2 regions of the Pradoshia sp. D12 genome follow, and region 2 is predicted to be linked to the other one. Evidence: a T-box and tRNA genes for the amino acid it is inferred to sense, from the RefSeq annotation. Region 2 holds a T-box; the other holds one or more tRNA genes.
What was found. A T-box is a leader RNA that pairs with one kind of tRNA and senses whether it is charged. The one in region 2 lies ahead of tyrS (tyrosine--tRNA ligase), so its partner is inferred to be a tRNA-Tyr.
Positions count from the first base shown of each region.

Region 1 (5,207 bases), 1.4 Mb from region 2:
GAGCAGCCACATTTAAAGAGTGCGTAATAGCTCACTGGTCGAGTGACTCTGCGCCGAAAATGTACCGGGGCTAAACGTATCACCGAAGCTGTGGATGCATACCGTATGGTATGCGTGGTAGGAGAGCGTTCTAAGGGCTGTGAAGCATGACCGGAAGGACATGTGGAGCGCTTAGAAGTGAGAATGCCGGTATGAGTAGCGAAAGAAGGGTGAGAATCCCTTCCACCGAATGCCTAAGGTTTCCTGAGGAAGGCTCGTCCGCTCAGGGTTAGTCGGGACCTAAGCCGAGGCCGAAAGGCGTAGGCGATGGACAACAGGTTGATATTCCTGTACCACCTCTCTTCCATTTGAGTGATGGGGGGACGCAGTAGGATAGGGTAAGCGCGCTGTTGGATATGCGCGTCCAAGCAGTTAGGCCGATGAGCAGGCAAATCCGCTCATCACATAAGGCTGAGCTGTGATGGCGAGGGAACTAGAGTACCGAAGTTCCTGATTCCACACTGCCAAGAAAAGCCTCTAGCGAGGAAGAAGGTGCCCGTACCGCAAACCGACACAGGTAGGCGAGGAGAGAATCCTAAGGTGATCGAGAGAACTCTCGTTAAGGAACTCGGCAAAATGACCCCGTAACTTCGGGAGAAGGGGTGCTCATTAGAGGTTTATAGCCTCGAAGAGCCGCAGTGAAAAGGCCCAGGCGACTGTTTAGCAAAAACACAGGTCTCTGCGAAGCCGCAAGGCGAAGTATAGGGGCTGACGCCTGCCCGGTGCTGGAAGGTTAAGAGGAGCGCTTAGCGCAAGCGAAGGTGCGAATTGAAGCCCCAGTAAACGGCGGCCGTAACTATAACGGTCCTAAGGTAGCGAAATTCCTTGTCGGGTAAGTTCCGACCCGCACGAAAGGCGTAACGATCTGGGCACTGTCTCAACGAGAGACTCGGTGAAATTATAGTACCTGTGAAGATGCAGGTTACCCGCGACAGGACGGAAAGACCCCGTGGAGCTTTACTGCAGCCTGATATTGAATTTTGGTACAGCTTGTACAGGATAGGTAGGAGCCTTTGAAGCCGGAGCGCCAGCTTCGGTGGAGGCATCGGTGGGATACTACCCTGGCTGTATTGACATTCTAACCCGCACCCCTGATCGGGGTGGGAGACAGTGTCAGGTGGGCAGTTTGACTGGGGCGGTCGCCTCCTAAAGAGTAACGGAGGCGCCCAAAGGTTCCCTCAGAATGGTTGGAAATCATTCGCAGAGTGTAAAGGCACAAGGGAGCTTGACTGCGAGACCTACAAGTCGAGCAGGGACGAAAGTCGGGCTTAGTGATCCGGTGGTTCCGCATGGAAGGGCCATCGCTCAACGGATAAAAGCTACCCCGGGGATAACAGGCTTATCTCCCCCAAGAGTCCACATCGACGGGGAGGTTTGGCACCTCGATGTCGGCTCATCGCATCCTGGGGCTGTAGTCGGTCCCAAGGGTTGGGCTGTTCGCCCATTAAAGCGGTACGCGAGCTGGGTTCAGAACGTCGTGAGACAGTTCGGTCCCTATCCGTCGTGGGCGCAGGAAATTTGAGAGGAGCTGTCCTTAGTACGAGAGGACCGGGATGGACGCACCGCTGGTGTACCAGTTGTTCTGCCAAGAGCATAGCTGGGTAGCTACGTGCGGACGGGATAAGTGCTGAAAGCATCTAAGCATGAAGCCCCCCTCGAGATGAGATTTCCCATAGCGCAAGCTAGTAAGAACCCTGAAAGATGATCAGGTTGATAGGTCCGAGGTGGAAGTGTGGTGACACATGGAGCTGACGGATACTAATCGTTCGAGGACTTAACCAAATGAATCAAGCATACTTGCCAAACTTACATTATCCAGTTTTGAGAGAACGAAAAAAAGATAAAATTTCTTTAAAATTTCTCTTGAAAAATGTCAGAAATACGATATAATAATAAATGTCGCTGACAAAATCGTCTGGTGACGATGGCGAAGAGGCCACACCCGTTCCCATTCCGAACACGGAAGTTAAGCTCTTCAGCGCCGATGGTAGTTGGGACGCGAGTCCCTGTGAGAGTAGGACGTCGCCAGGCATTATAATTATTCCGCAGTAGCTCAGTGGTAGAGCATTCGGCTGTTAACCGAACGGTCGTAGGTTCGAATCCTACCTGCGGAGCCATAAATGGAGAGCTGTCCGAGAGGTCGAAGGAGCACGATTGGAAATCGTGTAGACGGTCAACGCTGTCTCAAGGGTTCGAATCCCTTGCTCTCCGCCATAATAACTCACAATAATTGGCCCCTTGGTCAAGCGGTTAAGACACCGCCCTTTCACGGCGGTAACACGGGTTCGAATCCCGTAGGGGTCACCATTTAATGTGGAGGATTAGCTCAGCTGGGAGAGCATCTGCCTTACAAGCAGAGGGTCGGCGGTTCGATCCCGTCATCCTCCACCATAAAAACTAGTATCACACTCACATTGGCGCGGGGTGGAGCAGTCTGGTAGCTCGTCGGGCTCATAACCCGAAGGTCGCAGGTTCAAATCCTGTCCCCGCAATAAATGGTCCGGTAGTTCAGTTGGTTAGAATGCCTGCCTGTCACGCAGGAGGTCGCGGGTTCGAGTCCCGTCCGGACCGCCATTTACATAATGAAGTTGGCTCAGTAGCTCAGTCGGTAGAGCAAAGGACTGAAAATCCTTGTGTCGGCGGTTCGATTCCGTCCTGAGCCACCATTATTAATTAAAATTTAACAGATAATGATTTTTCCTAAATATTATGCCGGTGTAGCTCAATTGGTAGAGCAACTGACTTGTAATCAGTAGGTTGGGGGTTCAAGTCCTCTTGCCGGCACTCTTAATATCGGAGGGGTAGCGAAGTGGCTAAACGCGGCGGACTGTAAATCCGCTCCTTCGGGTTCGGCAGTTCGAATCTGCCCCCCTCCACCATTCATTATAGGGGCATAGTTTAAAGGTAGAACAGAGGTCTCCAAAACCTCCAGTGTGGGTTCAATTCCTACTGCCCCTGCCAATAAATATGGCGATTGTGGCGAAGTGGTTAACGCATCGGATTGTGGTTCCGACATTCGTGGGTTCGATTCCCATCAGTCGCCCCATTTTTAGATTAAACTCGAATAATAGCTTATACTAACTAATAAATTTAATTGTTGGGCTATAGCCAAGTGGTAAGGCAACGGACTTTGACTCCGTCATTCGTAGGTTCGAATCCTGCTAGCCCAGCCAACTTAATGCGGAAGTAGTTCAGTGGTAGAACATCACCTTGCCAAGGTGAGGGTCGCGGGTTCGAGCCCCGTCTTCCGCTCCAACAAATTTGGCGGCATAGCCAAGTGGTAAGGCAGAGGTCTGCAAAACCTTTATCACCGGTTCAAATCCGGTTGCCGCCTCCAAAATCTTGCCGGTGTGGCGGAATTGGCAGACGCGCACGACTCAAAATCGTGTTCCGTGAGGAGTGTCGGTTCGACCCCGACCACCGGTATCATCAGATTAATTCTTGCCAAGATTAATCATTAAAAAGACTCCCAAATGTTGAATTAAAACATTTGGGAGTCTTTTTTTGTATAAGAGTAGCAAATCGAAATAGATACCGGAATCTTTATACATTCCCTTCAAATCCCTCCATCTATTACCATTGGACTATCTGAGATAATCTGTTAATATAGATTTAATTTAAATTGAGAACCTTTAAGAGCAGTCCAGAGAGGCTGACAAGGTGGGCGATACTTTGTTTGGAGAACGTATTTATACACATAATATATTATTGTGTGAATAATACGGTTATTTCTGACACCTTCCACTTGTCACTTTATGGCAAGTGGTTTTTTTTTGCTCACCAAGACTAATAACTTGGGAGGAAACAAAATGCAATTAAAAGACAAAGATTTTTCATTTCAATCAGTACCTGAAGCAAAACGTAACAGCTTTCTGAAAATGCTTGTTGTTATGCTTGGTTTCACATTCTATTCAGCAAGTATGTGGGCTGGTGGATCATTAGGTGAAGGATTAACATTTATGCAGTTGATTGGTGTCATCTTATTAGGAAACCTTATATTAGGAGCATTTACCGGTGCATTAAGTTATATTGCAGCAAAAACAGGATTATCGACTCACTTACTGGCACAATATAGTTTTGGTGAAAAAGGAGCATATATCTCTTCATTCATGTTATCTGCAACCCAAGTCGGATGGTTTGGTGTAGGGCTAGGAATGTTTGCCTATCCGGTTTCTAAATTAACTGGCCTCCCACTGGTACCGATTGTCATCATTACAGGGATTTTAATGACAGCAACTGCTTATTTCGGTATGAAAGCTTTAACAATCTTAAGTTTTATCGCTGTACCGGCTATTGCGATTTTTGGATCAACGAGTGCAGGAATGGCCATTTCAGATATGGGAGGAATGGAAGCGCTCATTGCTTATAAACCTGAAACTTCATTAACATTAGCAGCAGCTTTAACGATTACAATCGGTTCATTCATTAGTGGTGGTACATTAACACCCGACTTTGCACGCTATGCAAAATCAGGAAAACATGCTGTAACAACAACTGTCATTGCCTTTTTCTTAGGAAATACATTAATGTTCCTATTTGGTGCGATTGGTGTAATAGCAACTGGTCACAATGATATTTCAGATGTAATGATTTCACAAGGCTTACTATTGCCGGCTGTTTTAGTGCTCGGATTAAACATTTGGACAACAAACGATAACTCCCTGTACGCATCTGGACTTGGTTTTGCAACCATGTTCAAGAAGCCAAAGGTATTTATGGTTATGATGAACGGTACGATTGGTACGGTATTTGCCATCGTACTTTATAACAATTTCACAAGCTGGCTGACATTCCTAGGATCCACTCTGCCGGCTATTGGATCAATTATTATTGTGGATTTCTTCTTTATCCAAAAAAGACAATATATTCAGTATGAGCAGGCAAACATTGCAAAAGTACATGTTCCAGCCATCATTGCATGGGCTGTTGGTGTCATCTCGGGGTTAACATTGCCGGGAATCGCTTCACTAAACACATTATTGATTACAGGAATTGTTTATGTAGTTGCTGTTAAGCTAATGAAAACAACAGTTGTTACGGTAAGGGAAGAGGAGGTAGGATGCTATTATGAAAAAGTGGGCTAATGCTGCAATCTTTGGAAGAGAAGGCCTTTGGGATTTACTAATAGAAAATGGTTCATTTTTAAAGATTGTTGAGGCAGGTACAGG
Region 1 is NZ_CP044545.1:645,669-650,875, forward strand. Features, by position in the region: rRNA gene F7984_RS03145 (23S ribosomal RNA) at 1-1,821, shown strand, start outside; rRNA gene rrf (5S ribosomal RNA) at 1,954-2,070, shown strand; tRNA gene F7984_RS03155 (tRNA-Asn) at 2,082-2,156, shown strand; tRNA gene F7984_RS03160 (tRNA-Ser) at 2,162-2,253, shown strand; tRNA gene F7984_RS03165 (tRNA-Glu) at 2,272-2,346, shown strand; tRNA gene F7984_RS03170 (tRNA-Val) at 2,355-2,430, shown strand; tRNA gene F7984_RS03175 (tRNA-Met) at 2,458-2,531, shown strand; tRNA gene F7984_RS03180 (tRNA-Asp) at 2,537-2,613, shown strand; tRNA gene F7984_RS03185 (tRNA-Phe) at 2,630-2,705, shown strand; tRNA gene F7984_RS03190 (tRNA-Thr) at 2,751-2,823, shown strand; tRNA gene F7984_RS03195 (tRNA-Tyr) at 2,835-2,918, shown strand; tRNA gene F7984_RS03200 (tRNA-Trp) at 2,927-3,000, shown strand; tRNA gene F7984_RS03205 (tRNA-His) at 3,010-3,085, shown strand; tRNA gene F7984_RS03210 (tRNA-Gln) at 3,138-3,212, shown strand; tRNA gene F7984_RS03215 (tRNA-Gly) at 3,220-3,294, shown strand; tRNA gene F7984_RS03220 (tRNA-Cys) at 3,303-3,376, shown strand; tRNA gene F7984_RS03225 (tRNA-Leu) at 3,384-3,465, shown strand; gene codB (cytosine permease) at 3,849-5,123, shown strand; gene codA (cytosine deaminase) at 5,107-5,207, shown strand, end outside.
Region 1: it encodes a tRNA-Tyr, which carries the amino acid that the T-box ahead of tyrS (tyrosine--tRNA ligase) is inferred to sense. The anticodon was not compared.

Region 2 (5,207 bases):
CGCCTCTGGCTAATGCACCCAAAGACGTGGAAAGGTTTGTATAATCTTGCTTTTCTAAAGAGGTGAAGCCCATTTTTTCAAGATATTTTACTGGGTTGCGATTTATAATTTCCGCATATTGAACCGCTGCCGGTATATTATAGGATCTCTTTAATGCTTCACGTGCAGAGGTTATACCGGTAATTCCGCCGCCAGCATAGTTTCCTGGACTCCAACCGCGAATGTTCACAGGTGCATTGACCAAAGTTTTGCCTGGATAGGAAACTCCGTACTCCATTGCTGGTGCATATACAAGTAGTGGCTTCATTGTTGAACCATTTGAACGTACAGCTGATGTAGCATGATTAAGCTGCTCCCGTTTAAAATCACGGCCTCCAACGAAGCTGAGTATTTTTCCGGTAGAGTTTTCAATTAGCATGGCGCCAACTTCAATTGGTTCATTCTCTATATAGGTTTCTCCTGTATCCGGATTCTTTTTCTCCACCTGGCGGGTACCCTGATAATAAGGGTAATTTTTAGTGACTTTTTGCATATTGTCATACATTTTTTTGTTTATGGTTGTATGAATTTGATAGCCATTTTGTCGGATGGCCTGATCAGCCAGAGTATAGTATTGCTTATATAGGTCATCGTCTTTTTCTAAATCCTTGCTTGAAAGCCCATCGTTCTTTGCCAATATTGGCATCATGATTTCAATTGCTCTTTTTTCTACTTCATATGTTAAGTATGGATACTTTTCAGTAGGATATGTTTGTTTCTTTGCAAGGTCTTTCTTAATATCATATTTTAATGCTTTATCATATTCTTCCTTTGTAATGGCATCGTTGGTATACATTCTTTTAAGAACTGTTTTCATACGATTGATACCTGGGGAAAGGTCCTCCTTCACTTCACCGGATTGTGTAAATGGTGTATAAAGGTATGGATTCTTTGGTAATCCCGCAATAAAGGCAGCCTGTGGCAGAGTTAAATCTTTGGCATCTACCCCGAAAATGCCATCCGCTGCAGCCTGGACACCGGCAATATTACGGCCGGAGGAATTTCTGCCAAACGGTGAGACATTCAGATAAGCTTCTAAAATCTCATCTTTTTTCATGAATTTTTCAAGGCGTAATGCCAGCAGGATTTCCTTCGCCTTACGATCAAAGGAAACCTCATTCGTTAAGATTTGTTGTTTTATTAATTGTTGTGTCAGTGTGCTTCCTCCTGATTGGACAGAAGAATTTGTCACTTCCTGAAGTAAAGCTCGAATGATGGCTTTTGGTACAACACCCTTATGCTCATAAAAATAGGAATCTTCTGTGGAAATTAATGCTGTCTTAACGTAATCCGAAACATTTTCCAGTTTCACTGCTTTACGTTCAAGATCAGAACGCATTTTCCCCATATATACATTGCTTGCAAAATAAATCTCAGATGTTTCTTCATAACTGGACACACTTGATTTAAGCTGTTCCTTGCTCCTGATTGGTTCGTCTTTTACCATAGATGCAAAGTAACCAGCTCCAACTCCGCCAGCAAATGCCATCCCGATGACAGATACAATTAAGAAGATTAATAGATTATTCCAGATAACCTGATAGGAAATACGTGCTCTTCGCTGTACAACGGGTTTGTTTACAAAGTCCCACAATGGCGCAAGCCTTTCTTTAAGTTTTATAAAAATATCTTTCATTCATTCACTCCCCCAACAAATCACATACATTATAGCATAAGCAAGTGTTTCAGGTAGGTATAGTTTCTCTATATTAGCGAAACAATACAATTATTGGGTTTGACAAACAGTTTGTTATTATGGTAAAAAAAGCATAACCAATATTATATATTTGATGCGATAACAGGATTTCAGTAGTTAGTTCGCCAATGTTTAAGAGAGCCGGTGGGTGGTGTAAACCGGTACAAGCGAAATGATGAATTACCTCCTCGAGCAGCATTCGGGAATGCTTTATGTAAAGCTGTGTAGCGAATGCCGGAACCTTTCCGTTAAAAGGATAAGCGGCGAGACAGTTATATGTTTCGCAAGTTGGGTGGTACCGCGATAGTAATCGTCCCTTCATTTAGATGAAGGGGCGTTTTTTATTTTAATCTAATCTAAACAGTAAGAGGTGGAGAAGGATGAATATTTTAGATGATTTACGTTTTAGAGGTCTCGTGAATCAATTTACAGATGAAGAGGGATTGGAAAAATTATTACAGGAAGAAAGCGTGAAACTATATGCTGGCTTCGATCCGACTGCCGATAGCTTGCATATTGGTCACTTGTTACCTATTTTAATCCTGAAACGATTCCAGTTAGCAGGACATCAGCCAATCCCATTAGTCGGCGGAGCGACAGGTATGATAGGAGACCCAAGTGGTAAAAAAGCTGAGCGTACGTTAAATACAGAGGATGTTGTTCACCAATGGACTGCACGTATTAAAGATCAGCTTTCCCGTTTCCTCGACTTCGAAACTGGTGAGAATAAAGCAATCATGGCTAATAACTATGACTGGATTGGCAACATGAACTTAATTACGTTCCTTCGGGATATTGGGAAACATTTTGGACTCAACTACATGCTTGCTAAAGATTCTGTACAATCCCGTATTGAGTCTGGTATCTCGTTTACTGAATTCAGTTACATGATCATGCAATCTCTTGATTTCCTGAAGTTATACGAAACTCAAGGCTGCCGTTTACAAATCGGCGGAAGTGATCAATGGGGAAATATTACCGCAGGTCTGGAATTAATTCGTAAAACGAAGGAAGATGCAAAAGCCTTTGGTTTAACGGTTCCATTAGTTACAAAATCAGATGGAACTAAGTTTGGTAAAACAGAAGGCGGAGCGGTATGGTTAGATCGTGAAAAAACGTCTCCATATGAGTTCTACCAGTTCTGGATTAATACAGATGACCGTGATGTTATTAAATACATTAAATACTTTACATTCTTAAGCAAAGAAGAAATCGAAGCGCTTGAGAAAGAGGTTGCTGAAGCTCCGGAAAAACGGGCAGCTCAGAAGGCGCTTGCTGAGGAAGTAACGAAACTTGTTCATGGTAAAGAAGCTTTACAACAAGCAATCAATATTTCTAAAGCTTTATTCAGCGGTGATATTAAGCAATTATCTGTAGAAGAAATTCGCCAGGGCTTCAAGGATGTACCAAGCTTTGAAGTGGGCAGCAATGAGGAACTGCTCTTGGTAGATTTACTAGTAAATGCAAAAATTTCTCCTTCTAAACGTCAGGGGCGTGAGGATATCACAAATGGTGCGATCTACATCAACGGTGAAAGAGTCACAGACCTCGCTCATACGATGACAGAGGATGATAAGCTAGAAGGACAATTCACGGTAATTCGCCGCGGTAAAAAGAAATACACGCTTATTAAGTACGCATGATAGAAAGAAGAAAGGGCTGTCTCGGTTAGGCAGCCCTTTTAATGTATAGTAAGATATTTTTCTTATTGTGCTTTATTATAAATGGTTGAAAGAAATAAAATTGAAATGAATATTAAGTATTTTTACTTACTGTTTTAAAAATAATTGTGTCCAATAATGTTTCCATGAACCACCTTCGGCATACCCAATTCCGATATGGGTATAACGTGCATCGAGAATATTCGCTTTGTGCCCTGGGCTATTCATCCAACTGTTCACTACAGATGCAGGAGTAATTTGTCCAGCTGCAATATTTTCACCAAGCATCGTGAAAGAAATATTGAATTTTTTTACCATTTCTCCCGGAGACCCGTATGTGGGGCTTGTATGATTGAAATAATTGTTATCACGCATATCTTTTGATTTAACTTCGGCAACTTTCGAAAGACTATTTAAATTTTTCAAAGGTGCTATATTTACTTTTGCGCGTTCTTGGTTAACCAATCGAAGAACCTCGGTTGCATAATTAGATGCTTTAGTTTCTTTAGTACCTACTTTAATAATTTGATTCACTGCTTTTTTTGTTACTTTAGACGATATTTTTTTTGTGCTAATTAGCTTTCCATTTTTTAACGTTTTCTTGTATATGATCGTTTGATTTCCGTTGCTTCCTTTTTGGACGACTTTCGTAGTGCCTTTTGCTAAAGTATTGTCATTTTGTTTAATTGTTTTATATTTTATTGCTGCTTTTGAAGTTGTTGTAACTGTCTTCGAATCTTTCACTTTAGATTTTAAAATCCATCCCGTTTTTCCACCGTACTTTGCTTTGGCATATTTATCGGAAGTAGTTGAATAAACAATTATTGTTGCCTCTTTGTTAATCGTTTTCAGCGTGCCGGAGTTATTTTTTGCTAGCTTTTTCAGGGTTGTTTTTTCAGTAGTGTACATTGTTTTATTTGTTACGGGAGCCTTGGATGTTAAATAATTTATTGATACCCATCCATTTTTTTTGTTAACTTTGACATATCCCCAGTTACCGCTCTTTTTAGTTACAATCAATTTTGTATTTTTCTTTAAGGCCGTAATAATTTTTGACGATGATGATGCTTTCTCCCTCACATTTAAATTGTCTGCAGTTACGTACATCGTTTTGGAAGCAGCCTCAACCTGATTACTATTCGTTAAAAATAGTACAGTAAAACTTAAGAAAACAGTTAAAATTCCAGCAATATATTTTTTCATCTTAGTTGTTGGTATTCCTCATTAAAATTAAGAAGCCAACAAATTCCCCTCCTCTTTGTTAGTAATAATTTACACAATTAACTATATTATCACAATTTTTGATTAGTTTGTTAATAAAATATTAAATAAACTATTATATTTTTTCTGATTTTTATTTTTTTCATTTTTCATTTTCTCGCCTACTACAATATGTATAGATTGGTATAAGTATCAGTTACTCTAATAGTTGGGATAGTCTTGAAATGAAGGAGGTAACAAACCGTTATTCTACTGTACTGTCTAATAAGTGAATGATAAATTTGATCCACAATATAGTTCTTTTATAATACATCTGAAGAGGTGACTAATTTCTATTTGTAGATAAAGTTAGAGGGGATTTAATTTCCGATTTTTAGTGAGTTTGATGCTGGCTTTTACTTTATGTGATTGAAAAGTATTCCAAAAGAAATTGATTTAATAGATATGTCCACAGCTATGTTAAGTACACCAAAACAGATCTTGTTAGGATGAAAAACCTAAGATCTGTTTTAGGTTTGGAGTCCCGTTTAATGGTGTTTACAGATGATGTCATGGTAAATTTTTAAGGTATTGCCTGGTCTTCGTTTTTC
Region 2 is NZ_CP044545.1:3,202,579-3,207,785, reverse strand. Features, by position in the region: gene F7984_RS15380 (transglycosylase domain-containing protein) at 1-1,675, opposite strand, end outside; T-box leader at 1,826-2,056, shown strand; gene tyrS (tyrosine--tRNA ligase) at 2,116-3,378, shown strand; gene F7984_RS19650 (CAP domain-containing protein) at 3,505-4,599, opposite strand.